DNA from 4 places in the Providencia sp. UF-183 genome. Region 2 is predicted to be linked to each of the others. Evidence: predicted binding sites of a transcription regulator. Region 2 holds the regulator's gene; each other region holds the start of a gene.

Region 1 (8,325 bases), on a different contig from region 2:
TTTTCATGGTCAGATTCATCACGTAAATCTTCCACCATAGGCAATTTTTTCGCACGCATTTGGCTCGCGATTTGCTCGAGAACTTTAGCCCCCGAAACCTGATGAGGTAATGCCGTGATGACCGCATTACCATCTTCTTTTTCCCATACCGCACGCATACGCACTGAGCCACGGCCGTTTTGATAGATTTTACGAATATCTTCACGGGAAGAGATAATTTCAGCTTCAGTTGGGAAATCAGGGCCCGGAATATACCCCATAATCTCATCAAGATTCAGGGTCGGTTTTTCCAGTAAGGCAACCAAGGCTTCTGCCACTTCACGGGCGTTGTGTGGCGGGATATCCGTTGCCATCCCGACCGCAATCCCCGTAGTACCGTTTAACAAAATATTAGGTAAACGCGCAGGCAACATTTTCGGTTCATTCATCGTACCGTCAAAGTTGGGTACCCAATCAACCGTACCATGGCCTAACTCACTCAGTAATACTTCGGCGTATTTTGATAAACGTGATTCTGTATAACGCATCGCAGCAAATGATTTCGGATCATCGGGTGCTCCCCAGTTTCCTTGCCCATCCACTAATGGGTAACGATAAGAAAACGGCTGCGCCATTAACACCATCGCTTCATAACACGCGCTATCACCATGCGGATGGTATTTACCTAACACGTCACCGACGGTTCTTGCTGATTTTTTATATTTAGCGTTATTGCTCAGGCCCAGTTCTGACATCGCATACACGATACGACGCTGAACAGGTTTTAGCCCATCACCAATAAACGGCAGCGCCCTATCCATGATGACGTACATCGAATAGTTTAGATAGGCGCTTTCAGTAAAGGCATGAAGCGGTAAACGCTCCACACCATCATGAGTAATTTCACTCATTCAATTCGTTCCTTACTCTTTTTATCGCAGGATGTTAGACATCAATTTCAGCCATATCGCCTTTTTCTTGCAGCCAATTGCGGCGATCTTCTGAGCGTTTTTTCGCCAAAAGCATATCCATCACTGCAAGGGTTTCTTGATAGTTTTCATCATCGATGATCAACTGAACAAGGCGACGAGTATTAGGGTCCAACGTGGTTTCACGCAATTGAAGTGGGTTCATTTCCCCCAGCCCTTTAAAGCGCTGAACGTTGGGTTTACCACGTTTACGGCTTAACCTGTCGAGAACCGCATTTTTTTCACTTTCGTCTAATGCGTAAAAGGTTTCTTTGCCTAAATCAATACGGTACAACGGTGGCATTGCCATATAAACATGCCCCGCTTTCACTAAAGTTGGGAAGTGGCGAACAAATAACGCGCACAGTAATGTCGCGATATGCAAACCATCCGAGTCCGCATCCGCAAGGATGCACACTTTACCGTAACGTAGCTGGCTTAAATCTTCGCTATCAGGGTCGATACCAATCGCCACAGAAATATCATGAACCTCTTGTGAAGCTAACACTTCATCAGAAGAAACTTCCCATGTATTCAGTATCTTACCACGCAGTGGCATAATCGCCTGATATTCGCGGTCGCGGGCTTGCTTCGCTGAGCCCCCTGCCGAGTCCCCTTCAACGAGGAACAATTCAGTCATTTTTAAGTCTTGCGAGCTACAATCCGCCAGCTTGCCCGGCAATGCAGGGCCGCTTGTTAGCTTCTTACGCACCACTTTTTTCGCGGCACGCATCCGGCGTTGTGCGCTTGAAATCGCCATTTCCGCCAGTTGTTCCGCAATTTGTACGTTTTGGTTTAGCCACAGGCTAAAGGCGTCTTTGACAACGCCAGAAACAAAAGCCGCACATTGGCGTGAAGACAGACGTTCTTTAGTTTGCCCTGCAAATTGTGGGTCTTGCATTTTCACTGAAAGCACATAGGTACAGCGCTCCCAGATATCATCCGCAGATAGCTTTACTCCACGTGGCAAGATATTGCGGAACTCACAGAATTCACGCATCGCATCCAGCAAGCCTTGGCGTAATCCATTGACGTGAGTACCACCTTGCGCTGTCGGGATCAGGTTTACATAGCTTTCGGTCAGCAGCTCGCCACCTTCTGGTAGCCATAACAGCGCCCATTGGGCCGCTTCTGTTTCGCTAGAAAACTCCCCAGTAAAGGGTTTTTCTGGTAACGCTTCTAAGCCATCAACAGATTCCATTAAATAATCGGTTAACCCATCGCTATAGCACCAGCTTTGCTCAGTATTGTTGAGCTGATCCTTAAACGTGATTTTCACGCCAGGGCATAAAACGGCTTTGGCTTTTAAGTTATGGGTTAAACGGGAAACTGAAAATTTCGGACTATCAAAATAGCTCTCATCAGGCCAAAAATGCACGCTGGTTCCTGTGTTACGCTTCCCACAAGTACCAATCACATGCAAATCTTCGACTTTATCGCCATTTTCAAAGGCGATTTGATATACCTGACTATCACGGCGCACAGTTACTTCAATGCGTTTTGATAACGCATTAACAACGGAAATACCAACACCGTGCAAACCACCTGAAAATTGGTAGTTTTTATTGGAGAATTTTCCGCCAGCATGCAACTGGCCTAAAATCAATTCAACCGCTGGAACTTTCATTTCTGGGTGGATATCAACAGGCATTCCCCGCCCATCATCAATCACCTCAATGGATTGATCAGCGTGTAAAATAACTTCAATGTGCCCCGCATGCCCAGCAAGCGCTTCGTCGACACTATTATCAATTACTTCTTGAGCCAAATGGTTCGGCCGCGAGGTATCTGTATACATCCCCGGGCGACGGCGAACAGGCTCCAAACCACTGAGGACTTCAATAGCCTCTGCGTTATAACTAGATTGAGTCATGTTGTCATTCTGCGGTAATAGGTGATTAATTGAACTATTCAATCAGTGAGTTACTGTTGATAATAACAGTGTTCATGCGTTTTAGCACTATTTCTCTACCAATTGAAGAAAATGGACAATTTGAGAAAAGTAAGCGTCAAAACCAATAAAGGCATGATTACCGTCAGGTTCTACAGTCTGTTTACACTTTGAAAGATAGGTAACAGCTTCACGATAATCAAGTACTTCATCGCCCATTTGTTGTAACAACCAAATTCGATTAGGTGCAGAAAGCTGTTCGATATGTAACGCTTTCAGCTCGCCAATATGTTTCGGTTCCAGAACATATTGTTCGTGGGTATAGGGGTTAATATTGACACCCAAATAGTCTTGTAGCAAGTCAAACGGGCGCACTGCGGGGTTGACCACCACCGCGGGAAGTTGATAACGCTCTGAAAACCAAATAGAAAAATAGCCGCCAAGGGACGAGCCAACCAAACCAATTTGCTCATGTCGATGCTGTTGAATAATCGCATCCAACATAGCTTCGGCTTGCGCAGGGAAATTCGGTAATTGGGGGACAATCATATTAATATGAGGATGATTAGTCTCAACCCATTGCTTTAAGCTATTGGCTTTTGCCGATAATGGCGAACTGTTAAAACCATGAATGTAGAGTAATGTAGCCATCGCGAATTAATACCCGTCTGAGTCTAAATCAGGGCTAAACTCGCGTGTTTCTAAGCGATGCACCGTTGTCGTAACGTGCCTTTGCCCTTTTTCATTCACGCTTAACTCTAGGTATCGCCAACCTGGAGCGACAGTATCTAAGGCAAAATTTGTACAGTGTGGCTTAAATTGAACGCAAGTCGATGGCGTGGCTAATAAACGGATCCCATGCCAATTTTCATCCATTTCCTGATGAATGTGCCCGCAAAGCATCGCTTTCACGTTCGGATAGCCTTTTAAATAATCCGCTAAGATATGTGAGTTTCTTAGGCTGTGCTGATCAAGCCATGTACAACCCGATGGTAGAGGATGGTGATGCAGCATCACTAATGTGGTGCGTTGAGGCTCCGCATCCAAACTCGCTTTCATCCATTCTAATTGCTGCTCAGAAAGCTCACCGTGAGGCACGTCTTGTAGTTGGCTATCTAGCATAAGAATTTGCCATTCTTCGCCAATCAAAATCTGTTTTGCACTCGAAATTCCAGCCACCCGCAGGCTTTCTACCATCGCAGGCGGATAATCATGATTTCCGGGGAGCCAAACACAAGGTGCAGGAATACGTTCAATGCCTTTTGCAAAGTGTTGATAAGCTTTTGGTGATTGGTCTTGAACCAAATCCCCTGTTGCAACGATCAAGTCAATTGGGAGATTTTGTGCTGCGATAGCATCAAGTACCGCCTGATAGCTTTTATAGGTGTTTACACCTAACAGGGTGTTTTCTGTATCTGCAAACAGATGCGTATCAGTAACCTGTAAAATTCTCACAATGTTAGAGTGCTTTGCAGTCACTTCAAGCTGGCTATCCAAAAGTCTTCCTTTTCCGTCAATATTGTTAATACTTAACCTATTCTATTCATTACAACTATACAAAAACTCAACGCACTGACAGTTAGCTTATCTAGCTTATGAATTTTCTTCATTACCCCAAAAAACACGCTTAATTACGCTAAATAATTCGAGTTGCAAGAAGGCGGCAATCGAAACTATCCCAAGGAGCATACATTAGTATGTGACTTGGGTTGCGCAGTGCAGCCAACACACTTGCAGCTTGAAGTATGACGAGTAATTAGTTAAATATCTGCTAATCAGCACACACTTCACTAGATTAATTGTTCTTTAAGATAGTTTCATCCATTTTTCATTAAGTTTATGATAATTGAGCTGTAACCACTGAATAGCAATGACTGTTGCAGCATTATCGATAGTACCGTTTTCTACCCACTGATAGGCCTGCTCGCGGCTAACAACGTGCACTTTGATATCTTCATTTTCAGATGCTAAGCCGTGAATACCTTGGGCTTGGCGGCTATCTACTTCACCAATAAACACGTGCATGCGCTCCGTCGTACCACCGGGGCTAGAAAGGTAGCTGAGTGCTTTCTCCGTATGGCGGATTTCTAGGCCTGCTTCTTCTATCGCTTCACGGCGAATAACCTCTTCTGGGGATTCATTTTCTTCAATCATCCCGGCAACGGCTTCGAGCAACCACGGCGTTTCGCTAGTTTCTATTGCTGGGAAGCGAATTTGTTCGATTAACACGACATTATCGGTTTGTGGATCATAAGGTAAAACCACGCCTGCGTGACCGCGCTCAAAAACTTCACGGCGAATTTCATGACTCCATCCCCCCGCAAACAACCGATGGCGAAATCGGTATTCAATCATTTGAAAAAAACCGTTAAATAATTTACGCTTGGATATAATTTCAACATCATTTTTGCCAAATTTAATTGGCTGTTCTATTTTATTTGTCATTGCATTCTCCAAACCCATTAATTTCCATCTTAAGGAAATAATTGTGGATTAAAACTGTTTTTAAAGTTTTTTAGCCTTAGATGAGGTAATGTTTAATAAAATTGAGACAAAATGGCACAAAAGGCTACCGTTAATTCAAACGAACCTCTGCTACAATAAGCGCCATTATTCAAATCTAAGAGCAACAATAGGGTCTGTTTTTTTCATGACTGTCTCTAAAGCGCATTTTTTATATCAATCGCCTAAATTAGGCATGGTACGTTTTAGGTAACAGACTCAACATAATTTGCTGTTTAATCAAGGAATCAAAATGAAGAAACTGCTTCCCCTTTTAATTGCGATGAGTTTTGTGGGTCTCAGTACCAATAGCTTCGCAGACGATTTACTACAGGTTTACCAAAAATCGAAAGAAAGTAACCCCGAGTTAAGAAAATCATTAGCTGAACGTAATCAAGCTTTTGAGAAAATTAATGAAGCTCGCAGCCCATTATTACCTCAATTAGGTTTAGGCGCAGGCGCTAGCTATGGCAGTGGTTATCGTGATGCAAATAATACCGAAAGCACTGGTTTAAATGCCTCGCTGAAATTAACGCAAACTGTTTTTGATATGTCAAAATGGCGCCAACTGACGATCCAAGAAAAAACGGCGGGTATTTCTGATGTCACATACCAAACCAGCCAGCAGCAATTAATTTTAGATACAGCAACGGCTTATTTTAACGTTTTAAAAGCAATTGACGCGCTATCTTATATTGAAGCGAATAAAGAAGCCGTTTATCGCCAATTAGACCAAGTTACCCAACGCTTTAACGTCGGTCTTGTTGCAATAACTGACGTGCAAAACGCCCGTGCCAACTACGATAGCGTTATCGCACAAGAAGTTGCAGGCCGTAACGACTTAGAAAACGCGATTGAAAAACTGCGTCAAGTCAGCGGTGTATACTATAACCAACTGGCATCTTTAAATATCGATCGCTTTAAAACTACTGAGCTGGGCGATATCAACGCTATCTTAAAAGAAGCGGAAGAACGTAACCTTAGCCTGTTAAGTGCGCGCTTGGCTCAAGACGTTTCTCGTGAAAACATCCGTTTAGCAGAAACAGGCCATATGCCAACTGTTAGCCTTGATGCATCTACCGCGGTGACTAATACCTATAACCACGGTAGTGGTTACAACAATAGCTTAACGGGTAGAGGCGCAAGCAACAGTTATAATGGGCAAAACAGTATCGGCTTAAATTTAAGCATTCCATTATACACCGGTGGTGCAACTAGCTCACAAGTTGAACAAGCACAATACGGCTTCCAAGGCGCAAGCGAGCAATTGGAAAGCGTTTATCGTAATGTAGTTCAGCTAGTCCGTTCATCATTTAATAACGTCTCTTCATCTATCAGTAGCATCAATGCATACAAACAAGTTGTTGTCTCTGCACAAAGTTCATTAGATGCGATGGAAGCTGGCTACCAAGTGGGTACTCGTACGATTGTTGACGTATTAACATCAACCACTGCGCTATACCAAGCGAAGCAAAATCTGTCTAATGCACGTTATGACTATATGATTAACCAGCTGAATATTGAATTTGCTCGCGGTACGTTAAACGAAGATGACATTGCGCGCTTAAATGCGAACTTAGGCAAAGAAATTTCCACTGAGCCAAGCAGCATTATCCGTAATACTAATGCACCTAAAATTAAATAATTTTTGCATTTAATTTTAGTCAAATAGAATAACCCGCTGCGTTGGCGGGTTATTTTTTATCAAAGCTCAACAGAAACCCCCTAAATCATTCGTTTAGCCCAAATTGAATCAGCTAAAACAGTTTTACCTTCCCTCAGTAGCAAAATTCAGTCAATTCTCACTTTAGTTATTATTAAATAGTTCAAAAAATAATCTTTAGTTAATTTATTGATATTTAATAAAAATATTCATTTTTCTTTTCGACTTCGTCCCACCTTTTCTCAAAAAAGAGAAGAAAGTTACAAAAATGATAATTTCAATCTATTTCTGCCATATTTCTGCTTTAATTTTCGGCGTTTATCCCCTATCCTAGAGGTAACTTATAAAACATCTTACTTAAATCTTATTCAGGGTAATTACCATGACCATGAAGCGTACCAAAGATATTAATCAAAACGCCTTCCGCAAGTCTTGGCGTTCATACCGTTTAGCGCCTGTCGCAGTCGCTGTTAGTGCGGTATTTATGCTTTCTGCCTGTGAAGAAAGCGATGAAACGGTATCTCTGTATACCAATGCACAAGATTGTAGCCAAGCAAATCCATCTCAAGCGGATCAATGTACTCTCGCTTACAACAATGCATTACAAGAAGCCGCAAAAACTGCGCCTAAATACGCAACGCAAGCTGACTGTATTGCTGAATTTGGTGAGTCTATGTGTACTCAAGCCCCTGCTCAAGCGGGTCTTGCAGGAACGAGCTCAACCAATGGCGAGCAAACCGCACAAGCACAAAGCAGCGGCGGCAGCATGTGGATGCCACTCATGATGGGTTATATGATGGGTCGAATGATGGGCGGTAGCGCAGCATCTCAGCCACTGTTTAGCTCAAAAAATCCGGCAAGCCCAGCGAACGGTAAATTTGTCGATGCATCAGGTAAAAGCTATGGCCCTGCAGTTGCGGGCGGCCGTTCAATGAGCGTACCAAAAACGGCAATGGCACCTAAGCCACCGACCACATCAACCGTGACGCGTGGTGGTTTTGGTGACACAGTTAATAAACAAGCAATGGCACAACGTTCCTCTTCATCTGCAAAATCAACGTCTTCTTCCCGTTCAATGGGTGGTTGATCTGTAATGAAACGAGTTCCTATTGTTGAGCGCCCAAATTGGCGCGAGAAAGCCTCTGAGTTTGGCTTTGAATTTCACACCATGTACGGCGAGCCGTACTGGTCTGAAGATGCTTATTATCAATTCACTCTGGCACAAATCGACGAAATCGAAGATGCAACCGCTGAACTGCATCAAATGTGCCTAAAAGTGGTTGAACGTGTTATTGAAAGTGACGAATTACTGGCACGCTTTC
Region 2 (8,325 bases):
CTTACACCTTGTTTTAATGCCTCTAATTGTTGTTTTTCTTCGAGGGTTAATAGAGCCTCAAGGAAGATTTTTTGCGTGCTAAATGGGCTTTGTGCCAGAGCATCGTTAAATTGACCTTGCACTTGTTGATGTTCGAATGTGGCTTTATTAATTGCTTCGATGATTTCTTGCAAGCTACCAGTCAGTGAGGCAATCATTTTATCAGTTTCATTAAGCTGCTTACTGAGTTGTTCTTGAGCTTGCGAAAGCACCTCTTGTTGAGTGTTAAGCTGTTGAATAAATTGAGGGACTGATAACCCTGAAAGCAGTGTTTTGCGTTCAGTTGTTTTTTGTTCAAGGGTAATATGTGCCTGTTGAAACTGTTTTTTTTCTTTCTCAAGCTGCTGATTAAGTTGGTTTAATTGTTCAGTTTCAGATTTAAGCGAAGCACTCGATACCTCGATTTTTTGACTCAGTGTTTGTGCTGTTGTTTTTTGAGTATTATAAAACTCACCACGTTGAGTGGTGTCACTCACCCATTTATCAAAGTCTTCGCTTTCAGGTAATTTTAGTTCAAAAGGCGCTAAAGCTGTTTGAAGTTGCTCAGTTTGTTCATTTTTGCGTTGCTGTAATTGAGCTAGTTCTTTTTGTGATTCATCAAATAATTGAGTTTGATATTTTAATCGCTCCTCAACGAGTGAAAGGTCTGCTTGTTGTTGATTTAAATGGGTTTGTTTTTCATGCTGTAACTGCCTAGCCTGCTGATAATCACGTTCTAATATCGTAAATTCATTGATGATTTTTTGTTGTTCTGTGAGCTTTGTCGTTAGCTCATTGATAAACGCAGTGGTGGCCTGTTCGTTCAGTGCTAATTCAGGTGTAAGTGCTTGCTCACATGTTGTTTTCCAGTTGTGATTTAAGCTATCTAGGTGTGCAGTGGCTTGCTGTAATTGTTGTGCTTGTTCTTTTTGGCGCAGTTGTTGTGTTTCGGATAGCGTGGTTAGTTTTGCCTGTTGCTGTTTAAGGTGATCAAGTTGCTCAGTTAATTGAATGAGTTGTTGTTGTGTCTCGCTCAGATGAATGGATTGGTATGCCTGTACGGCTGGGTGCTCGGTTGAACCGCATAATGGGCACGGTTTCCCTGAAACAAGTTGCTGGCGCTCTTGCTCTAAACTGACGATTTTCTGTTCTAATTGAAACTTTTCATTGATGAGTTTGGTGCGTGGCGCCAATTCATTGATTTGAAATTCGGCCAGTTCGCGCTCTTTTTGTGTTTGGGCGCTCTGTTGTTGCAAATCAGTGTATTGCTGGCTGAATTGCTGCAATTGGGTTTGTGCACTAAGGTACTGAGACAAAATTAACGGCAAAAGTTTGGCATGCTGTAAACGTGTTTGTAGTTGCTCAATTTGTTGATTAACAACATAAATATCATATTTTTCTTGGTTGACTTTGCATTGTTGTTCTTGTTGTTTAAACGCGAGGGTGTGCTTTTCTAAAGCAGAGCGAGTTTGTGTGAGTTCTGTTGTGCGTTGTTGTTTATCCGCTTGCAGTTGCTCAATTGTGTTTGAGTGGTTTTTCTGTTTTTGTGACAGACTATTGAGCTTGTCTGTCAGTTCAAAAATAAAGCGCCCTTGCTGCTTCCAGCCCCCTATTTGAGCACTTATCTGTGCATCTTTTTGCTTTTCTTCTAAGAAAACATTCAACTGATAAAGTTGATGATTAGCCAGCTGGATCTGGTTTTGTGTTTCATTCACCCATTGCTGTTTTTGTTCAAAAACCGCCTGTTTTTCTGCTATTTGTTGTTTTAATTCATGTTGCTGCTGCGCTAACTGAAAAATTTGGTTATCGAGGGGGCGAACAGTTTCATCAATCAGCTGGTTTTGTTGTTTTACAAAATCAATGTGTTTGCGGTAATCATCCTGCGATTGAATGAGCGCTGCTTGTAGCGGAGTTAGCTCAGCCTGTTGTTTTTCCAGATTGCGTTGCAACTGTTGCTGTTTTTCTGTGTATTCAGTAAGTTGCCGCTGTAGGCGTTCAATATTTTGCCAAAGCGGGCGTAGAGATTCCGCCGGTTCGCTATCCGACAGTTTTTTCAGTTGAGGTTGCGCCGCGTGGTATTCAAGCTGGGCATTTTTGAGTTCATTTTCAAGGGATTGTACCCGCAGTGTGAGCTGGCGGTGCTGCTGCCACCAATTGAGTTCGTGTTGATGTTGCGTGCGTTTTTGTTTTATTTCAGTTTCTTGTTTTTGTAGCGTACTTTGTTGCTCTATCAGTGCTTGGTGTTCGGATTCTGTGAGTAAATTAATGCTCTGTGCTCTAGCTTTTAGCAGGTCTAAATCCGTTTTTGCTTGCTTGTGCTGATTAAAAATATATTTGGAGATTTGGCTATAAATTTCGGTGCCTGTAATTTCTTCAAGCAGATCTGCACGCTCTTTCTCTGAGGCATTTAAAAAAGCCGCAAAATCCCCTTGTGATAACAAAATTGATTTTGTAAAACGGCCGAAATCTAACCCTGTAATTTTGGCAATTTGGTCGCGAATTTCAGAGACCTTAACGGTAATGATTTTACCATCAGCGACTTGGGCTAGCTCAGCTTTCGGTGATTGCAAATTGCCATCGGGTTTATTCCCCGCGCGGCGTTGGCTCCAAAATGTGCGATAGGCCGTACCTTTAACTTCAAATTCTACTTCAGCAAGACAGTCACCTGTGTGGCGGGTCATCAATTCATTTTGGCTTGCGGAAATTGAATCTAACCGTGGTGTACGGTGATATAACGCGAGGCAAATGGCATCCAATAAGGTGGTTTTTCCTGCCCCTGTCGCACCGGTGATGGCAAATAACCCCTGACTGGCAAACGGTTCTTGCGTAAAATCGATTTTCCATTCGCCTTTGAGAGAGTTAATGTTTTTTAGGCGTAAGCTTAAGATTTTCATGTCAATTACCCTTGCTCGTGGCGTAATGCGTCATAGGACTGTTGGAAAAGTTGGGTTAGACGCTGTTCACGTTCAGGGTCTTCAAGGGTTTCTTCACTTAGGCGGCGTAGGAAAACCTCTTCTACGGTAAGTTCATTCAGGGTTTCATTCGCTAGCGCAAGGTTTTGCCCTTGTTTTTGTTTTCTTGCACGGCGCAGTAATACGACTTCAACGGGAAGGTTTTGTGTGAGTGTTTCGATGCGCTGTTGAATATCCGCCAGATAATCTTGAGACGCGACTTCGATATCTAACCAAACCGCATTTTCACCTTGGTAGTCCTGCCATACAGTAAGTTGTTGCTCTATCTCTTTTAATGAGCCTTTAAGCGTTTGTAAAGGCTGAAAAATAGGGATCGCTAACGGGGTTATTTTGCTTAATTTGCTACCTGTAAACTCAACTAAACAGACACTTTTATGTTGGGCAGTTTCATCAAAACTGAGGGCAATAGGGGAGCCGCAATAACGAATCTGTTGTTTTCCACCAATGACTTGAGGGCGATGAATATGACCAAGTGCAATATAATCCGCAGGGGGAAATGCCCCTGAAGGGAAGGCTTCTAATGTGCCGATATAAATATCGCGTACGGAATCTGTGAGTTCCGCTCCAATCACCGTTAAATGCCCTGTGGCAATAATCGGAATATCCAGGCCGAGCATTGCCCGTTGCTCGAGGGCGAGTTGATAGCTGGCTTGGTAGTGATCATGAATGGCAGTTTGGAGGGAAAGTTGTTTTTCTTCAACACTTTGCCCTGCAACACTCTGTTGGATATCTCGAGGACGCAAGAAAGGGATCGCGCACACGAGACCAATGGGTTGCGCTTGTTTATTGTGCAGAGTGATAACATTCGGCTCACTGCCAGAGGTGACCACTTGGGTATTAAGGTAGCTTAATAATGAGCTTGATTCATTCAGAACAGAGACGGAATCGTGATTGCCGCTCAAAATGACCAACTGGCAACCGGTTTTTTGCAAATCTACAATAAATTTATTATATAACTCGCGGGCATAGCTTGGCGGTGACCCTGTATCGAAAATATCCCCTGCCACAATGACGGCATCGACTTGATGAATTTCGACTTGGTTCACTAGCCAATTTAAAAAGTGTTGGTGCTCAGGCGCACGGCTTTTGGTAAAAAAGTATTGGCCAAGATGCCAGTCAGAGGTGTGAATAATGCGCATGAGCCATCAGTTCCTGTCTTCGATAAAGGGCATAAATTACTGCTATCCAGTATACCTTATCCTATCAAAACCTCGTGTTTTTCTCGTGTTATGGCGGAATTATTTCACTTAGATGACATTTACCCGCTAATATAAGGAGAAATATTTGATTTGCGAATAGACATTCATAATTCTGTCATAAAAGTGACGCATAATGCGTTCACATTAACAATGTCTTCTTATTTACAGGAACAATCATGGCAAGACGCATTCTAGTGGTTGAAGATGAAGCGCCCATCCGAGAAATGGTTTGTTTTGTATTAGAACAGAATGGTTTCCAGCCGATTGAAGCTGATGATTATGACAGCGCAATTGCACAGTTAGTCGACCCTCTACCCGATTTGGTGTTATTAGATTGGATGATCCCCGGTGGGTCAGGGCTCCAAGTGATTAAACATATGAAGCGTGATAGCGCCACTCGCGATGTCCCAGTGATGATGCTAACGGCTCGTGGGGAAGAAGAGGATCGCGTGAAAGGCCTAGAGGTCGGTGCGGATGATTATTTGATTAAGCCGTTTTCCCCGAAAGAATTAATTGCTCGTGTTAAAGCGATTCTCCGTCGAATCTCTCCAATGTCGACGGAAGATATCATCGAAATGAATGGGTTAACCTTAGACCCAACCTCCCACCGTGTAACCAGTAACGAAACCCCAATTGATATGGGGCCAACGGAATATAAACTTCTGCATTTCTTTATGACGCACCCTGAACGTGTTTACAGCCGTGAACAGCTCTTGAATTATGTCTGGGGCGCGAACGTTTATGTTGAAGACAGAACGGTGGATGTACACATTCGGCGTTTAAGAAAGGCGCTAGAAACTGAAGGTCATGATAAAATGGTGCAAACAGTACGCGGTACAGGTTACCGTTTCTCTGTTCGTTATTAACGACACACTAGGGAGAGACATGCGTGCTTGAACGCTTATCGATTAAACAGCTGATTTGGGGGCTGTTTTTATTTATCTTACCCGCGCTGATTTTGTCCGTTTTTATCGGGCACTTACCTTGGCTGCTAGTGGTTTCTTTACTGGCCGCCTTAGTGTGGCATGCGTATAACTTGCTGAAATTGTCTTATTGGCTTTGGTTGGATAAAAGCATGTTACCACCCGAGGGGCGAGGGGGCTGGGAGCCGATATTTTACGGCATTTACCAGATGCAGCAACGTAACCGTAAACGCCGTCGCGAATTAGGGCAACTGATTAAGCGCTTTCGTAGTGGGGCTGAATCTTTACCGGATGCCGTCGTGATGATGACCACGGAGGGCAATATTTTCTGGTGTAACCGCCATGCGCAGGCGTTGTTAGGTTTTCGCTGGCCAGAAGATAACGGCCAACATATTTTCAATCTATTGCGTTACCCTGATTTTAGCCGCTATTTTTCAATCAAAAGTTATGACCAAGCATTAACCATTGAGCTTAATAGTGGGGAAATTGTTGAGTTTCGTATTTTGCCTTATACGGAAGGGCAATTATTGATGGTGGCGCGAGATGTCACTGAAAAACGTCGGTTGGAGAAAGCGCGTAGAGATTTTTTTGCCAATGTGAGTCATGAACTACGCACGCCACTTACCGTTATTCAGGGATATCTTGAGGTGATGGATGACCAAGAAGGTATGCCTGCTGTCAATAAAAAAGCGCTGAATGTGATGCAAGAGCAAGCTCACCGAATGGATAATTTAGTGAAACAACTTTTGCAGTTATCCCGCATCGAAATTGCCCCGCAAATCAACCTTGATGAGCAAGTAAATATTCCCGTGATCCTCAAAATGATTGAGCAAGAGGCGTTAAGTTTAAGCCACGGTCGCCAGCAATTTGAGTTTAACATCGATGAATCACTGCGGGTGCATGGCAATGAAGAGCAATTGCGCAGTGCGGTGGCGAACTTAGTGTATAACGCCATTAATCATACGCCAGAAGGCACAAAAATTTGTGTTGATTGGCAAAGAACCAGCAATGGCGCGCGGTTTAGTGTGAAGGATAATGGCCCCGGGATCCCGTCGGAACATCTTCCTCGCTTAACTGAGCGTTTTTATCGTGTGGATAAAGCGCGTTCACGCCAAGGTGGCGGCGGTACAGGGCTTGGGTTGGCTATTGTAAAACATGCCGTTCAACACCATAGCAGCCAGCTGGTGGTTACTAGCCAAGTGGGGAAAGGGAGTGAGTTCTCATTTACCTTGCCGCCAGTGCTAATTGTTGATGATAAAAAACTCAAAAAAGCTTAGAAAATTCCACTTTATTAATAGAATCAATTTATTAATAAAGTGGATCCTGCTTCTATTTCGATTAATTAATTCTATTAATGCATTGTTTTTTTATATTATCCCACCAACTAATAATTTTAAAATAATATATCCTACCTGTTATCAAAAAAAGTGAATGATAAAATGAGGAGTTGATTAATTTTCAAGCAAATCATATAACGGGTATTGTGATTTTACTGAAATGAATCACTGGTTCTGAAAATTAGTTTAGTTATTTCCTCTTGTTTTCGGGTTTGCTATTGCCTTTTTGCCCTATAAAAGTTCTACTTGTTGTCAGTTATTGGCGATTTTTTCTGTTTTTTGATTTTTCGTTTTGTCATCGGCAAGCAAGCATACTTTTTATATTGTTAACAGTATGTTTATCAGAATTCTATCTCGCTATATATATTTCAAAGGGTTGCTAGGTGCATACCCGTAATTTTCTATTTCCGCTACTAAAAATTAACATAATATGGCTCATCGTTTATCATCAAGAGATATCATCGCATTAGGTTTTATGACCTTTGCGTTATTTGTCGGGGCAGGAAATATCATTTTCCCTCCGATGGTTGGCTTACAGGCAGGGGAACAAGTTTGGACCGCCGCACTTGGCTTTTTAGTCACAGGTGTAGGTCTACCCGTATTAACCGTTATCGCATTAGCGAAAGTTGGGGGCGGAATTGAAGCCCTGAGCACACCAGTGGGGAAAACCGCGGGTTTACTGCTCGCGGTTGTCGCTTACTTATCTGTTGGCCCATTATTCGCAACGCCTAGAACCGCAACCGTATCGTATAAAGTGGGTATCGCCCCGTTATTTGGTGGCGAGTCTGACATGTTACTGCTTATCTATAGCGCAGTTTATTTTGTGCTAGTGATAGGTATTTCGCTGTATCCGGGCAAATTACTGGATAGCGTAGGGCACATATTGGCGCCTGTAAAAATGCTCGCACTGGCTATTTTAGGCGTCGCAGCCGTAATGTGGCCAGCAGGTGACCCAATTCCATCAACGGTAGAATACCGCGATATGGCCTTCTCAAATGGCTTTATTAACGGCTACCTCACAATGGATACCCTTGGGGCGATGGTGTTTGGTATTGTTATCGTGAATGCAGCGCGTTCACGGGGTATCGAAAATTCATCATTACTCACTCGCTATACCATGTGGGCTGGCTTAATTGCTGGGGTACTGTTGACGCTGGTGTATCTATCCTTATTCAAACTGGGTGAAAATAGCGGTTCACTGATCCCGAATCCAGAAGATGGCGCGGATATCCTGCACACTTATGTTCAGTATACGTTTGGTGGCTACGGCAGTTTCTTCCTTGCGGTATTGATTTTTGTGGCTTGTATGGTGACTGCTGTTGGGTTGACTTGTGCTTGCGCTGAGTTCTTTAGCCGCTATGTGCCGATTTCTTACCGTAAGCTTGTGCTGATCTTAGGGGTTTTCTCCATGATCATCTCAAACTTAGGTTTAAGTAAGTTAATCGCCTTCTCATTACCTGTGTTGGTTTCAATTTATCCACCTTGTATTGTCTTGATATTAATGAGCTTTACATTGAAATGGTGGAAAAATCCAACAGTGGTAATTGCGCCAACAATGCTAGTCAGCTTTGTCGTAGGCTTAATCGGCGCGGTGAAAGCGTCCGATCATTTGAAGGTCTATATCCCAGAGTGGATGACGGCGATGCCATTGTATAAACAAGATTTAGTTTGGGTATTGCCAACACTTGTTGTTTTGGTCGTCGCGATTGTCTGTGACAAAGTGGTGTCACCATCAGTGCAGCATAAACAAGCTTAATTATCTGAATTATCAAACAAAAGGGAGCCAATTGGCTCCCTTTTTCTTTTTGAGTGTTTTCAAAACTGAAATGTATTTATCAGATAAATATCGAGTTTTTTTGGTTGAAATTAGTACTTG
Region 3 (8,325 bases), on a different contig from region 2:
GCCCTGATGATAACTGCCTAAAATCATTAGCCATTTTACCAACCATAATGGCGATAGATTTTAAGTAAGCAGAAAGAATTAAGAAGTGATCGGCATTTTGCATTCCATCTATATAGTTTTCGTGAGGGTGCATTTCAAAGCCAACAATATCGCTCATATGTTTATAGACACTGTCAATAAAACCGGGCATGACCCCCATTCCTGTTCCCACAGCAGTGGCACCTAAAATGGCTTGGCGATAGGTGTCTTGATAACCTTCGAGTAATAAGCGATTACGCTTTATTGCGGCATGGTAACCTGAAAATGCTTGGCCAAAAGTTATTGGAAGTGCATCTTGCAAGCTTGTTCTGGCAATTTTCACCACGTCAGCAAAGGCTTCTACCTTGACTTGCAGTGCGCTTTCCAGTCCTTTTAATGTATTGAGTAAGTTACCAATTTCACGATAGATAACGACTGATTCAACGGAAGGGAATATATCGTTAGAGGATTGGCACATATTGACATGTGTATTAGGATGAACTTGGTCATAGCCTTTTTTACCCGTTAGGATCTCATTTGCGCGGTTAGCAATGACTTCATTTACATTCATATTTGCAGAGGTTCCGCACCCCCTAAAGACATTCACAGGAAATTGGCCTGCGAGTTTGCCTGCGGCCATTTCATCGCAAGCCTTTGCGATAGCTTCCGCTTTTTCTGGTGATAATGCTTGAATATCACGGTTTGCAAAGGCACACGCTTTTTTTAACTCTGCGTAAGCTTTTAAAATATTTGGATAATCGTTAAATGTTTTTGGTGAAACGTCAAAGTTTGCTTTACCACGTAATGTTTGGATCCCGTAATAAGCGTGATCAGGGACTTCCATTGTGCCAAGACTGTCTTTTTCTAAGCGCATAATAACTTTCCTATCATTCATTTAATTAATTGATTTTTAAAAAACAAAGTAGCTTATGGCAAAACCCATGAGAATGGCTGTTACTGTTGCGACAAGGCCGGGTAGCATAAAGCTATGATTAAGAACGTATTTTCCGATTTTAGTTGTGCCCGTTCTGTCGAATGACATTGCCCCAACTGTGGTTCCCGTTGCAGGGAAGAAAAAGGTGCCGTTAACTGCTGCAAACATGGCAACAAGATAAGGCGCAGGGATATCTAAAGAGAGGCCAAGAGGCATGAGAGCGACAACGGCGGCACCTTGGCTAAATAACATGGCTGCCATCATGAAAAGTGCGACGGCGAATAGCCAAGGGTGGGCTTTTACTATGTCAGCAAAGGTTTCAATGAAAATTCCTTTATGCTCCATAAAGAAGGTATCAGTCATCCAAGCCACCCCAAAAATCGCAATAAATCCAACCATTCCTGCACGGAATGTTGATGCCGCTGCAATTTTTGATGATTTAACACCGCATACCAATACAATCAGTAATGATGTTCCCAGCATTAGCATTTCAATGGTATGTGGAACGCTTAATGTCACGACCTTTCCGCCCGACTCCCATGTTGGGAGTAGTGAGTTAAAGGTGCCGAAAATGACCACTAACAAAATAGCAGCGCCGAATAATAAGACAGAAATTTTTGCAGAACGGCTGATTTCGCTTTTTTCTTTATGAGGAGCTAAAACAATTTCACCTGACGCTAGGCGGCGTTGAAATTCAGGATCATCAGCGAGTTCGAGCCCTCGTTTGTAAACGACTAGAGAGGCGACTAATGTGGCGACGATCCCTGAAGGGATACACACCAATAATATTTGTGTGATTGTAATATCGTGGGAAGCGACGATAGCGAGCATTGCTGCTGTTGCTGCACTCATTGGGCTACTTGTAATACCGAACTTAGCAGCAATTAATGCCGCTGATATCGGGCGTTCAGGTCGAACTTTGGCTTCTAGGGCGACTTCCGCAATTACAGGGTATAACGATAAAGAGACATATGCTGTACCCGCCAAGATTGTAAACAAATAGGCGACAATTGGACCGATGATGGTAATATGATTTGGATTTTTCCGGAGTAACCCTTCTGCTAGGCTTACCAAGTAGTCCATTCCTCCCGCAGCCTGCAATACACTGACAATAGTCACTAATGCAGCAATGATTAATAGTACATCTATCGGGGGTGAGCTGGGTTTAAGATGAAAGATAAATGCTAAGCAGGTCAGCCCAAAACCGCCGGCTATGCCAATGCCTATCCCACTAATTCTAGCTCCAATGACGATGGCGGCAAGAATAATTGCTAGCTGTAACCAAAATGAAACCATACCTACCTCATTTTATTTATACTGAGTTGTATTTTATTTTTATGTACACAAATCGGATACTTAATTAACCTTCAAGTACAAGTTACATGTATTTTTTGTTAAAGGATGTGATTGAAGTCTAAAAATGAATTTATTGTCGATACGTTGGATAATCTTTTAAAAAAATCCAAGCGGATTGCTATTTTCATCACAGAAAAAATTATAATGTACACAATTTGTTGACGGTTTTATTTAGGATGCGGTATGGTGAGATCAGTAAAACTGATTATTTAAGCTTGAGTGGAATACTCAACTGGCGGTTTAACAGGTTAATTAGATTTTAATTTAACTCTCTGAATTGGAGTGAATGTGTCTTTTAATGAAAGGCTTAACAAATTAATTATAGAGCGGAAACTTTCACAAAGTCAGTTTGCGACAGAAACAGGTATTACGCGAGCAAGGCTAAACAACTACATTAAAGGTAGAAGTGAGCCAGGCTATGATATTTTGTTGAAAATGGCTAAAAATTTGCATGTTTCCATTGATTATTTGCTTGGGGCAGAAGAAACATCCACCATCCATACACCTGGACTTCGCAATGGAAAACCGGAGTTTTATCAAGGTGAGGAGCCACCGAAGGATAACGCATATAGTTGGATCCCGCTTTATTCATCTTTGCCGCATATCGCAACACATAAGCATGGACAAAAACCTAAAGGGTGGTTTAAGGCTCAACATGATGATGCGAATAAAGTGACGTTTCAGCGTCCTTATGCGTTGTTAATTGAAGATGACAGCATGCATAGCGAATTGTTAGTGGGGGATATTGTGTTTATTCAACCCGCATTCGTGTCGCATACATTTTTACAAACTGTTCCTTTTAAAGAAATTTTTGCTGTTCGTATGAGTGAAATAGATGAAATTGGATTATCACTGAAGCGCTGCCATGTAAAAGATAACATGCTCATCTGCGTGTCAGATAATCCAAGCTACGAACCTATCGTCCTCGATATGAACCAAACACTTTTTGTCCCACTAGTTGGTTCAATATCTGGATTATGGCGTTCATATGAAGGGCGAAGTTTACAAAATAGCACAGCAAATACTGATAGTTAGTTATTTTGATGGGGAGTGAAGGGGATTTAATGATTACGATTATTGATGCTCAGCAACGTTATTATGTTAATCATGGTTGGAGCCAAGTATATTGTCTTTTTCCTGCGAATTCGACGCACGATCTTGCAAGAACCAGCCAAGATTTGAGCAACTATTTTGGCAATATTTTATTAATAAATGACTACACGATCGCACCGAATTGTGGTTATGACATGCATCCACATCAAAATTTAGAACAAATTTTTATTGTGATAAAGGGCGAGCTAACCCATAAAGACAGTCTGAATAATCATTTAGTGTTGACTGATAATAGTGTGCAGCGCATCACTGCGGGTTCAGGTTACGCACGTTCAAATCATAACTATACAGATACACCCGCGAGGTATCTTGGTATTTGGTTTATGCCTAAAAAGCAAAATGCTGAGCCTCAACACGAAGTGAGAAACTATCCCCCAAAACTTTGGAGTGAAACGTTTTACCCTGTTGCAAGTGATACCCCTAAAAACCAGTCAATGGAAGATTTTCCAACGATTATATTCAATGCGGGGGCATCGGTTTACCGTGTTAAAGTTAAAGAAAAAGCCTTAAATTTCACTATTGAAGCCCATCAGAAAGCACTTTTGTATGTGACAGATGGCAGTATCACTTGCCAAGGGCAGAGTATGCCAATGGGAAGCCATGCTCGCATTTTAGGTAAAGAGAAAATTCAACTGCAATCTACTGACTATGGCGAGTGTGTTTTTATTGTGATTAGTGAAGAACGTTAATTTTCGATATAAATTTGTAATTTAAAGGTTGAGTAAGACGGTGTAAATGATGAATGCCGTCTTTTATTTTTCAATAGCTTGTCATTTATTCATCATGCTTTAGAGACATTTCTGTCATTATTCTGTCATCCGCGAGTTATATTTCTGTCATTCCCCACTGGTACATTCTATCTCGAACATAAACTGCGTGATTTCGCACATTTGATGCAAGTCTCAGCGTAATTCAACAGAAAGCGAGATAAATAGAATGACACCGTTACAACATTCAGCGTTAGCGACAGTATTCAGTTTATTGTTTGCTGGCCAAGCCATCGCCGCTACCGAAATTCCATTCTGGCATTCCATGGAAGGGGAACTTGGTGAAGAGGTTAATGCGTTAGCCACTGAGTTTAATAAAACACACCCAGATTATAAAATTATGCCTGTATATAAAGGCAATTATGAGCAAAGCCTTGCGGCGGGTATTGCTGCTTTTCGTTCAGGCAATGCCCCTGCGATTTTGCAGGTTTATGAAGTTGGCACGGCAACGATGATGGCATCTAAGGCGATTAAGCCAGTTTATGAAGTTTTCCAAGATGCAGGTATTGCATTTGATGAGTCTCAGTTTGTGCCAACCGTTTCGGGTTATTACAGTGATGCAAAAACAGGGCATCTGCTATCCCAGCCGTTTAATAGCTCAACGCCTGTTTTGTATTACAACAAAGAAGCCTTCAAAAAAGCAGGCTTAAATCCAGATGAGCCGCCAAAAACATGGCAAGATATGGCGGCTTATACGGCAAAGCTACGTGAGTCTGGTATGAAATGTGGTTATGCCAGTGGCTGGCAAGGTTGGATCCAAATTGAAAACTTTAGTGCTTGGCATGGTAAACCTATTGCGTCAAAAAATAATGGGTTTGATGGGGTAGATGCTGTTTTAGAATTTAATCAGCCAACACAAGTTAAGCATATCGCTTTGTTGCAAGAAATGAATAAAAAAGGCGATTTCAGCTACTTAGGCCGTAAAGATGAATCCACAGAAAAATTCTACAACGGCGATTGTGCCATCATTACCGCTTCTTCAGGCTCACTCGCGAATATTCGCAAGCATGCCAAATTTGATTTTGGTGTTGGCATGATGCCTTATGACGCCGAAGTGGAGGGAGCACCGCAAAATGCCATTATCGGTGGAGCCAGTTTATGGGTGATGGCAGGAAAAGACCCTGCAACATATAAAGGGGTTGCCGAGTTTATGCAGTTCTTAGCTAAACCTGAAAATGCAGCTCAGTGGCACCAAAAAACGGGTTATTTGCCGATAACAACGGCAGCTTATAATTTAAGCCGTGAATCGGGTTATTATGATAAAAACCCAGGTGCAGATATTGCGACTCGCCAGATGCTAAATAAGCCTCCTTTGGCCTACACCAAAGGCTTGCGTTTAGGGAATATGCCTCAAATTCGTACCATTGTAGATGAAGAATTAGAATCGGTTTGGTCAGGGAAAAAAACGCCCCAACAGGCTTTAGATACCGCAGTTGACCGAGGTAATCAATTATTACGCCGCTTTGAAAAATCAACGCAGCAATAACTGACAGACACTATTGCCTCTTTATTCAAGGAGAGGCAATTATGCAACTTAACCGAGTGTTTTTATGTCTTCTTCACGACCTGTTTTTCGTTCAAGTTGGCTTCCTTATGCCCTTGTTCTACCTCAGCTATTGATTACCATTATCTTTTTTATTTGGCCAGCGATTCAAGCATTATGGTATTCACTGCAAAATATTGATCCATTTGGTTTTTCGAGTGAATTTGTTGGACTAGATAACTTCATTCAGTTATTCCAAGATAGCTATTACCTTGATTCATTTTATACCACGATGGTGTTTAGTGGATTAGTTGCAGGGTGTGGGTTGCTTGTATCATTGTTTTTTGCCGCCTTGGTAGATTATGTCATTCGAGGTAGTCGTTTTTATCAAACATTGATGTTATTACCCTATGCAGTAGCTCCAGCTATTGCCGCTGTTTTATGGATGTTTTTATTCAGCCCAGGTCGAGGGTTAATCACCTATGCATTAGAGTCAATAGGATATGATTGGAACTATGCTCAGCACAGTGGGCAAGCAATGTTTTTGGTCGTTCTCGCTTCTGTTTGGAAGCAAATCAGTTACAACTTTTTGTTTTTCTTTGCCGCTTTACAATCCATTCCGCGTTCTTTGATGGAAGCTGCCGCTATTGATGGCGCAGGGCCTATTCGTCGTTTTTTCAGTGTTTCATTACCTTTGATTACACCCGTAAGTTTCTTTTTATTAGTCGTCAATTTGGTATACGCCTTTTTTGACACATTTCCGATTATTGATGCGGCAACGGGGGGCGGACCAATCCAAGCCACAACGACATTGATTTATAAGATATATAGAGAAGGCTTCTCAGGATTAGATTTATCATCCTCTGCGGCTCAATCTGTCATTTTAATGTTATTAGTGGTGATTTTAACCATTATTCAATTTCGTTTTATTGAACGTAAGGTGCGTTATCAATGATTGAACAGCGCCAAGGGTTAACGATTTTTAGCCATATCATGCTTATTTTAGGCACGGTAGTTATTTTATTCCCACTTTATGTGGCCTTTGTTGCTGCTACTTTAGATAACCAAGCCGTATTTGAATCACCGATTACGCTGATCCCCGGTAGCCATTTGTGGGATAACTTAAGCTATATTTGGAACCATGGGGTGGCAGCGAACAGTGCGCCTTTTTGGGTGATGTTAGCGAATAGTACATTGATGGCTTTGGTGATCACTATCGGAAAAATTACCGTTTCAATGTTATCTGCTTTTGCCATTGTTTGGTTCCGTTTCCCATTTCGTAACCTGTTTTTTTGGATGATTTTTATTACATTAATGCTTCCTGTAGAGGTGCGTATTTTTCCTACAATAGACGTGATTTCTAACTTGAATATGTTTGATAGCTATTCAGGCCTAACGTTGCCACTCATGGCCTCTGCCACTGCCACTTTTTTATTTCGTCAGTTTTTTATGACGCTCCCCGATGAACTTATGGAAGCGGCTCGTATTGATGGTGCAACACCGATGCGCTTTTTCTTCGATATTGTATTGCCGCTCTCAAAAACGAATCTTGCGGCTTTATTTGTGATCACCTTTATTTATGGTTGGAATCAATACCTATGGCCTTTATTGATTATTACTGACCTTGACTTAGGGACGGCGGTTGCAGGAATAAAGGGCATGATTGCTTCGGGAGAAGGCACGACACAATGGAACCAAGTTATGGCAGCAATGCTGCTGACATTAATTCCACCTGTAATTATTGTTTTAGTCATGCAAAGAGCATTTGTGCGTGGCTTGGTTGATAGCGAGAAATAAGTTATGGCAGAGTTAAAATTACAAGCCGTTAGCAAAAGTTGGGATGGTAAAACCCAAGTCATCAAGCCATTAACTGTTGATGTCGCAGATGGCGAGTTTATTGTGATGGTTGGTCCATCTGGTTGTGGAAAATCAACGCTACTGCGCATGGTTGCAGGTCTTGAGCGAGTTACCAGCGGTGATATTTGGATTGACCAGCAACGAGTGACAAATTTAGAGCCTAAAGAGCGTGGTATCGCAATGGTCTTTCAAAATTATGCACTGTACCCGCATATGAGTGTTGAAGAGAACATGGCTTGGGGGTTAAAAATCAGAGGATTAGGTAAAGAACAAATTCGCAAAAAAGTTGAAGAGGCTGCCCGTATATTAGAACTAGATGGTTTGTTGCAACGCCGACCGCGTGAATTGTCAGGTGGACAACGCCAACGTGTTGCCATGGGGCGTGCAATAGTGCGCGACCCAGCGGTGTTTTTATTTGATGAGCCACTATCTAACTTAGATGCTAAATTACGTGTACAAATGCGACTAGAACTACAACATCTTCATCAAAGGCTTAAAACAACCAGTTTGTATGTAACACACGACCAAGTAGAGGCGATGACATTGGCTCAACGCGTGATGGTGATGAATAAGGGTGTTGTGGAGCAAATTGGTACGCCTATTGAGGTTTATGAGAGGCCAGCGAGTCGTTTTGTGGCTAGTTTTATCGGCTCACCAGCCATGAACCTATTTGAGGGCAAAGTTAGCGAGGATGGGGCGTTTTTTACATTTAGTTCAGGGGGGACGATACCGCTGAATCGCCAATATTTACAGTGGGCTGGGAGTACGATAACGTTAGGGATACGGCCTGAGCATAT
Region 4 (8,325 bases), on a different contig from region 2:
GAGGCCTTTTTTATGCTTTAAAGATATTCAGAAATCTCAATCAGGTTTAAATCCACATCACGTAAATAGATAGATAGGATTGGCCCCATTGCGCCTGTTCGTTTCACGGGGCCTTCGATAATTTCTACACTTTGCTGTTGAATATGTGCCTGAACTTCAGCGAGAGGGATATCGCTGATAAAACATAAATCTAACGCACCGGGTACAGGTAAGTGTGCTTTGGGTTCAAACTCTTTGCCATACTGATGGATATTGATTTTTTGCTGGCCAAATTGCAGAGCATAACGCTGCTCGCCAAAGGTTATGACCTGCATTTTTAAAACGCGTTGGTAAAAATCTAGGCAGGCGTCTAATTGCGTTGTCGTGAGAACAATATGGTCTAATCGATTGATCATTGAGACTCCTATTTCGTACATTCACATTATTTGCATTAATTTTAAGCGAGTTTTATCGCGGATGCGTTGAAATTCATGCCATTATTGAAATATCTCAGAATAGGCGTTAATACCTCTCAACAAATCGAATTGTCTCGCGTTATACTGAGCCATAATGACGCAAAGAGTAGAGGTATTGCATATGGACTACCAATTTTTCCAAGATATTACCGGAGTTATCTCCGCAAAATTCTCGATGGATCATGAGGCGATTGGATATTGGCTAAATGAAGAGGTTAAAAACGACCTTAGTCTGCTCGATACTATCGAAGAAAACTACGAAAAGTTAAAAGGCAGCGAAAATCAGTGGGAGCTGATTGGGCACGAATATACGTTACTGCTTGATGATGAAGAAGTGATGATTAAAGCTAACCAGTTATCGTTTGAAACTGAAGGCCTCGAAGAGGGAATGAGTTACTATGATAATGAAAGTGTTGCTTTTTGTGGTATTGATGACTTCCTATTAATGTTAAAAGACTATCGTGTTTTTGTTATCGAAAACCGATAAATGCATTTTTTTTAGTGATAAGTTTTGTATTTTAACAAATTATCGCTATTATTTGCAGTGTAAAACTAGCGATTTAACGTTCTAGTTAAAATGAGCTAGCAGAAATTTATTTTTTGATAACAAAAGCGAAAGGAACACACATATGAATACTGATGATGTTACAGGTGCGTTGAATGATGCAACGAATTGGTTTGTCGCAAACCAAGATCTGTTAGTCCAGTATGTGGTGAATATTGTTTCTGCCATTGTCATCCTGATTGTCGGTATGATGATTGCGAAATGGGTTGGCCGCGGTTTACACCGTGTAATGACCATGAAAGGTATTGACACAACCGTCAGTGACTTTTTATCGGCCATTGCGCGCTATACCATTGTTGCGTTTACCTTAATTGCCGTTTTAGGCAAGATTGGTGTTCAAACGGCTTCTGTTATTGCGGTGATGGGTGCGGCAGGTTTAGCGGTTGGTTTAGCATTACAAAATTCACTGGGTAACTTTGCCGCCGGTGTATTGCTGGTGGTATTTAGACCACTTAAAGCAGGGGAATATGTGACAATCGGTGCTGTTGAAGGTACCGTACAAAACGTGCAAATTTTCTCAACGACGCTAAGAACTGGGGATGACCGCATTATTGTGATCCCAAATGGTAAAATCATTGCAGACAACATTATTAACGTCTCGCGTGAGCCAAACCGCCGCCGTGATATTATCGTTGGTGTTGCTTACGATTCTGACATTGATGTTGTGAAGAAAGTGTTAGGTGACATTGTTGCTGCTGACCCGCGCATTCAACATGATAAAGGTGTGACCATCCGCCTTAATGAAATGGGCCCGTCGACTTTAAACTATTTGGTACGTTACTGGACAACCAATGGCGATACTTGGGCGGTGTATTGGGATCTTATGGAAAACTTCAAACGTGCATTAGACAAGCACAATATTGGTATCCCATTCCCACAAATGGATGTGCATCTGCACCAACAAGGTTCAGAAACCCATAAAATTCAATAAATGAATTTTTAATTAGATTCAATAAAATAGCGCTATTTATGGCGCTATTTTTGTCTCTGTATTTCCCTTCCATTATATAAGTCTAACTTATGACCTATTAGAGTTAATCATTTCCACTAATAATTTTTTCTCGCTACTATTTGCGCATACGAATTGAATAATTATTAGGGTTTTTTGCATGTTTACAACGTATGTTCAGGGCGCACTTCTTGGTGCAGCGATGATTTTACCGCTAGGGCCACAAAATGCCTTTGTTTTACAGCAAGGCAGCCGTAAACAGTTTCATATGATGAGTGCATTTCTATGCGCTTTAAGTGATACCGTGTTAATTATTGGTGGGGTATTTGGCGGCAGTGCGCTATTAAGTCAATCTGAAATATTGATGCAGTTAATTACATGGGCAGGGGTTATTTTTCTGGCATGGTATGGTTATGGCGCATTTCGCACCGCGCTCAGCCCAGATGATGCCGTCTTACAAGCTGAAAATAAAGTCATTACCCGCTGGAAAGTGATTGTTACGCTATTTGCCGTCACATGGTTAAACCCGCATGTGTATTTAGACACTTTTGTCGTACTTGGTAGTGTGGGAGGGCAATTAGAAAGCCAGTTACGGCCTTGGTTTACGGCGGGGGCGCTGACAGCATCATTTGTTTGGTTCTTTGCTTTAGCGATTTTAGCCGCATGGTTTTCGCCTGTGCTGAATAAGCCACGCTCACAAAGAATTATCAACGTTTTTGTGGGGAGTGTGATGTGGTTTATTGCACTTCAATTGGCAATACAAGGGCTTAAAGGATTAGGGGTAATATCCTAATAACACAACATAACCTCAACAGAATGATAAATACTGTGAATTTCTTATTATTCTGATCTGCACTTTTTTTATGATGTGTTACTGTTAATTTGTACTCGGGATAGTTTATGGTGAACTATCCCTTTTTTAGCGACAAATTATTGTATTGGGAGGTTCTGTGAAATTAAAATCTTTAGTTCTCGCTGCCATGGTGGCAGGTACGGCGGTTCCTACCCTGTCTCTGGCCGATGCGTTACCGAATGGCCCGCACATTACCACATCTGGTAATTCTGTTGTGAAAGCAACGCCAGATATGGCGACGTTGAACATTGTTGTTGAAGTGACTGCAAAAGACGCCGCTGCGGCAAAAGCTGCTGTAGACAAGCGCGTTGCCGAGTATTTCGAATTCTTAAAGAAAAATGGAATCGAAAAACAGGACATTAACGCGGCCAATGTGCGTACGCAGCCAAAATATGATTACAGCAGTGTAAAACAAAAATCGACGATTGAAGGTTATACTGCAATCCGCTCTGTTGAAGTGAAAGTGACTAAACTGGACCAACTGAATACCCTGTTAGACGGTGCGTTAGCGGCAGGTTTAAATGATATTAACTCAGTGCAATTTGGTGTGTTAAAACCTGAGCAATATCGTGATGCAGCCCGTGCGCAAGCCATCAAAAATGCAACAGAGCAAGCGACTGAAGTCGCAAAAGGGTTTAATGCGCAGTTAGGCCCAGTGTATAGCATCAGTTATAACGCGCCTGCGGCAGTGCCTTACCCAATAGCGGCGAGAGCCTATGGTGGGAAAATGAAAGCCGCTGTTCAAGATCTCAACATTGATGAGACCTATGAACAGCAAAGCATTGATTTTAATGACCAAGTTGATGTGGTGTTTGAGCTAAAACGTTAACTTTCAGCTGCAATTTCATCTTCTTGTTTTAACATCTGGCGCCCGGTTTTTAATAGGGCGTCAGTCACTCTCTTCATCGTGCGGCTTTCAGGCGCAAAGCGATGCCAGTACAGCATACGGCGTTGGCACAACCCCGGCGTTAAGTCGACTAACTCACCATTTTTTAATTCATCAGCAATCTGCAAATGTGGGATCATGCAGCAGGTAGAACCCTGCTTAGCCAATTGCACAAAGGCTTCGGACGAATTAACAATATGGCAAGGAACACTGCCCGGCGATAAGCCAAAGTTTTGCTGAACAAACGCTTGGTGCATATCATCCAAGTGGTCAAATGCCACTGCGGGGGCCTTTAATAGGGATGAGCGAGTGACACCATCTGGGAAATATTTGGCGGCGAAATCAGGAGAAGCAACAAAGATATAGTCCAACGCGCCGAGTTTATCGACTAAACAGCCGGGTAATGCTTGTGGCTGGATACTGATTGCACCTACCACTTCACCCCGTCTTAAACGTTCTTGAGTACGGGTTTCGTCTTCCACTTGGATATTCAACCGAATAGGGCTATTACCTAAAACAGGGTTGAGCGCAGGGAGGAACCACGTTGCTAAACTGTCGGCGTTGACGGCAAGGGAAAGTAACAGAGGCGTTGAACCCGTATTTTCATCCCCAAGCCATTGTTCTTCCAACAATTCAACTTGATGAAGCAGCGCTAACAGCTTTTGCCCTTGTTCAGTCGGATGCGGCGGAACGGTTCGCACAAGTAACGGTTGCCCAAACAGGTTTTCTAGCTGTTTTATCCGTTGTGAAACAGCGGATTGCGTGATGCAAAGCTTTTGAGCTGCACGCTCAAAGCCGCGTTCGCGGATAACGGCATCCAGTGCTTGTAATGCGCGATAGTCGGGGCGCTTCATCAAAAAGTCTCCTTGTTGTTATTCTGCTAAGCACTATGCCATATTTTTATTGATAACACCTGCAATTATTGCGGGCACTCGACAAATCACAAGAAGTAACGCACAAATGCAGCGAACAACACTGCAACTTATTGCGGGCTCGGTATATACTAATTCTTAATTACGTCTCAATTAAATAGCAAAAGGCATGAGCATGACGCAGGATGAATTAAAAAAAGCGGTGGGTTGGGCAGCACTGGAATACGTAAAACCCGGCACAATTGTTGGTGTCGGTACAGGGTCTACTGCATCACACTTTATTGATGCATTGGCAACAATGAAAGGGCAAATTGAAGGTGCTGTTTCTAGCTCCGAAGCGTCTACGCAAAAACTTAAATCGTTGGGTATCCCTGTTTTTGATTGTAATCAAGTGGACTCATTAGATGTTTACGTTGATGGTGCGGATGAAGTCGACCATCATATGAACATGATCAAGGGCGGCGGTGCTGCGTTAACACGTGAAAAAATCGTTTCTGCGATTGCAAAAACCTTTGTGTGCATCGTTGACCAATCAAAACTGGTTGATGTGTTAGGCAAGTTCCCTCTGCCTGTTGAAGTTATCCCAATGGCGCGTAGCTATGTGGCGCGTGAATTGGTCAAACTGGGTGGTACACCGGAATATCGTCAAAATGTGGTTACTGATAATGGCAACGTGATTTTAGATGTTCACAATTTAAGTATTGTTGACCCTGTTGCATTAGAAAACACCATCAATGGTATCGCAGGCGTTGTGACTGTTGGTCTATTTGCTAATCGTGGTGCTGATGTTGTCCTGATGGGCACAACGGATGCCGGGGTTAAAACGATCAAACTATAATCGCAATTATTTGCGATAAATTAATTTGGTTAATCTACAGGCCAGCAAACTATTTAGTTGCTGGCTTTTTTGTGCAGTAAAAAAAAGGCATTAACGTATTTGGTTAGTGGGTAGATTGAAAAATAATTGACCAGTTTTATAAATATCATTAATTTGAAATTTATTTCATTATTTTTATTATCCCGCGATTTTGGTGATATATCTCACACTAATATGCATTGTGCAGGAAAAATCCTTATTTTGTGTTACTGCTCCTGATTTTCTACCATTTAACTTCTTTTTCCTCGCGCTTTTTAGTACGCCTTAAGCAAACGGTTGTATTGATACTGCGCTGAATTTTGCTATGTTGGTATACTCTTTTCAGATTTCAAGGTAGATGAATGTGCTGGTATGGATATGCCTTGAATTATGTTGAGCAAAACCATGAGTCAAACAAGCAAATTCATCTGTCACAAATTTAAAACGTTCACGATAGGGTAGGGAAATGGTCAAGGTATCTTTGCATAAAGACAAAATAAAATTTTTACTGCTAGAAGGTGTTCACCAAAGCGCGGTTGATAACTTAAAAGCAGCGGGTTATACCAATATTGAATACCATAAAAGCGCATTGTCTGATGAAGAATTAAAAGAAGCGATCAAAGATGCGCGCTTTGTCGGTATCCGTTCCCGCACTCATTTATCCGAAGAGATTTTCGCTGCCGCTGAAAAGTTAGTGGCGGTTGGTTGCTTCTGTATCGGAACCAACCAAGTGGATTTAGACGCCGCGGCAAAACGTGGTATCCCTGTCTTTAATGCACCATTCTCAAACACCCGTTCCGTTGCTGAGATGGTATTAGGCCAGCTATTACTGTTGTTACGTCGTATTCCTGAAGCGAATATGCAAGCGCACCGTGGTATTTGGGAAAAACAAGCGAAAGGCTGTTTTGAAGCACGTGGTAAACGCCTTGGTATTGTTGGATACGGCCATATCGGTACTCAGCTGGGGATCTTAGCTGAAGGCATTGGTATGAATGTTTTCTTCTATGATATTGAAAATAAACTGCCTTTAGGAAATGCAACCCAAGTACGTTCTTTGACTGAGTTACTCAATATGAGCGATGTCGTCAGCTTGCATGTTCCAGAAACGGCCAGCACGAAAAACATGTTTGCTAAAGAACAGTTTGACCGCATGAAACCAGGTTCAATCTTTATCAATGCGTCACGTGGTACCGTGGTGGACATTCCTGCATTGGCAGCAGCGCTGGAAAGCAAGCATTTATCCGGTGCAGCGGTTGACGTATTCCCAAGTGAGCCCGCGGCAAATAACGACCCGAATGACCCGTTTATTTCTGAGCTGATTAAATTCGACAATGTGATTTTAACGCCTCACATTGGTGGCTCTACAGAAGAAGCACAAGAAAACATTGGCTTAGAAGTTGCGAGTAAACTGGCAAAATATTCTGATAACGGTTCAACGCTTTCTGCGGTCAACTTCCCAGAAGTTTCTCTGCCTGTACACACTGAAGACACTAACCGTTTCTTGCATATCCACGAAAACCGTCCGGGTATTTTGAATAGCATTAACCAAGTGTTTACTGACAACAACATTAACGTTGTGGGTCAGTATTTACGGACGTCAGGTAATGTGGGTTACGTCGTTATCGATGTACTGATGCAAACACCAAATCAAACGGATGAAGCACTACAGAAACTGAAAGACCTGCCGGGCACTATTCGTGCACGTCTGTTGTTCTAAGTTCCCATAACCCGTTTTTTCTCATGATATGGCGCAGGTATTGATTACCAGCGCCATATTTTTTTCGGGGTAATAATTTCAGGCAGCGGAATATCCCAATACGCAACAGGTAACTGTTCAACCTGTTGGCAATCATGAGCTAGCCCGATGGGGTAAAAACCACTTTGTTGCCAGTTCGCTAGCGTTCTATCGTAAAACCCACCCCCCATTCCTAAGCGCTGCCCTTGGTTATCAAAGGCCACTAACGGAATTAACATCACATCAAGTTGTTCAGGGGGGAGAACATCGCGCACATCTAAGGGGGGCTCTGCAATATTAAAGCGGTTTTTGATTAACTGTGTGTCTGGGCGATAGTGCAGAAATAATAGATGATGAGCACTAAAAGGGTGTAAAACAGGTAGATATACTTGTTTATTTTGTTGCCATAAAGCATCGATAAGTGGCTGGGTATTAATTTCACCATCAAACGATAAAAACAGTGCGATATTTTTTGCTTGTGCAATTTTAGGGTGCTGCAACGCATTGAGTTTAGCTTGTTCAGCCGCTATTTTTTGCTGCTCAGGGGTTAACTGACGTCGAGCTTGGCGTATGGCTTGGCGGATTTGTTGGCGCTGCGTAGAAAGTGTGTCTTGCATATAAATAACCTACAGTGGACGGCGATAGGAAATAGCAATATTCAAAATAGTATATCGCAAGGCCAGAAATAGTGTAGGTTAATAAATTGAGTTTGAGGGATTAAGCGATTGAAAGTACAGCAAGAAAAAATTGAGGGTCTCCAAGATGCCGTTGTAGGCTGTAACCCTTGAACCCTTGGTTCAAGGTGAACGCAGTTTAGCAACCTTTAGGCTTCCTGAACGAATCAGGCATGCTCACCAGCGCAATAACCGCATTCTTTTTAGTTGAAATATCGGCTCAGGGGACTCGCCCACTCACGCGCATCTCAGAGAAATTTGGTTTGAGAACTTTTCGTTACTCAGTGACTTCATTGTACGAAACTAGATTTAAAATGCAACCCTAATTTTGTATATTTTTTTCTACTAGTGTCTGATTAATAAGCAGATTTACTCTAAGGGCAATACTTGCCTCTCAGTGATCTTCACCTGGTCGTGCAACGCTTGTTCAATGGTATGTTGCAACATTTTTATCTTCTCTTCCATATTATAAGCATAATC

What was found. Region 2 encodes PhoB, which activates phosphate uptake and scavenging genes when phosphate is short. Its sites were predicted from a motif close to CTGTCATAAAACTGNCNNAT; they were not measured.
Region 1: the regulator PhoB is predicted to act here: its motif matches at 5,374-5,393, upstream of nudF (ADP-ribose diphosphatase).
Region 3: the regulator PhoB is predicted to act here: its motif matches at 4,222-4,241, upstream of ugpB (sn-glycerol-3-phosphate ABC transporter substrate-binding protein UgpB).
Region 4: the regulator PhoB is predicted to act here: its motif matches at 5,865-5,884, upstream of serA (phosphoglycerate dehydrogenase).

The regions. Positions count from the first base shown of each region.
Region 1 covers NZ_JBSICD010000011.1:11,256-19,580, forward strand. The annotation lists gene parC (DNA topoisomerase IV subunit A) at 1-890, opposite strand, end outside; gene parE (DNA topoisomerase IV subunit B) at 925-2,820, opposite strand; gene yqiA (esterase YqiA) at 2,908-3,489, opposite strand; gene cpdA (3',5'-cyclic-AMP phosphodiesterase) at 3,496-4,335, opposite strand; gene nudF (ADP-ribose diphosphatase) at 4,645-5,283, opposite strand; gene tolC (outer membrane channel protein TolC) at 5,594-6,985, shown strand; gene AC4IFT_RS11780 (DUF1190 family protein) at 7,386-8,090, shown strand; gene AC4IFT_RS11785 (glutathionylspermidine synthase family protein) at 8,097-8,325, shown strand, end outside.
Region 2 covers NZ_JBSICD010000003.1:135,988-144,312, forward strand. The annotation lists gene AC4IFT_RS03555 (AAA family ATPase) at 1-2,912, opposite strand, end outside; gene sbcD (exonuclease subunit SbcD) at 2,918-4,129, opposite strand; gene phoB (phosphate regulon transcriptional regulator PhoB) at 4,366-5,055, shown strand; gene phoR (phosphate regulon sensor histidine kinase PhoR) at 5,079-6,389, shown strand; gene brnQ (branched-chain amino acid transport system II carrier protein) at 6,880-8,205, shown strand.
Region 3 covers NZ_JBSICD010000013.1:70,212-78,536, forward strand. The annotation lists gene AC4IFT_RS13305 (aspartate ammonia-lyase) at 1-892, opposite strand, end outside; gene AC4IFT_RS13310 (anaerobic C4-dicarboxylate transporter family protein) at 929-2,248, opposite strand; gene AC4IFT_RS13315 (XRE family transcriptional regulator) at 2,597-3,343, shown strand; gene AC4IFT_RS13320 (pirin family protein) at 3,373-4,110, shown strand; gene ugpB (sn-glycerol-3-phosphate ABC transporter substrate-binding protein UgpB) at 4,358-5,674, shown strand; gene ugpA (sn-glycerol-3-phosphate ABC transporter permease UgpA) at 5,739-6,626, shown strand; gene ugpE (sn-glycerol-3-phosphate ABC transporter permease UgpE) at 6,623-7,468, shown strand; gene AC4IFT_RS13340 (sn-glycerol-3-phosphate import ATP-binding protein UgpC) at 7,472-8,325, shown strand, end outside.
Region 4 covers NZ_JBSICD010000018.1:24,634-32,958, reverse strand. The annotation lists gene AC4IFT_RS16085 (VOC family protein) at 18-395, opposite strand; gene AC4IFT_RS16080 (YacL family protein) at 577-942, shown strand; gene mscS (small-conductance mechanosensitive channel MscS) at 1,085-1,951, shown strand; gene argO (arginine exporter ArgO) at 2,130-2,762, shown strand; gene AC4IFT_RS16065 (oxidative stress defense protein) at 2,920-3,651, shown strand; gene AC4IFT_RS16060 (LysR family transcriptional regulator ArgP) at 3,648-4,562, opposite strand; gene rpiA (ribose-5-phosphate isomerase RpiA) at 4,756-5,418, shown strand; gene serA (phosphoglycerate dehydrogenase) at 5,903-7,153, shown strand; gene AC4IFT_RS16045 (5-formyltetrahydrofolate cyclo-ligase) at 7,198-7,788, opposite strand; RNA gene ssrS (6S RNA) at 7,922-8,103, opposite strand; gene zapA (cell division protein ZapA) at 8,215-8,325, opposite strand, start outside.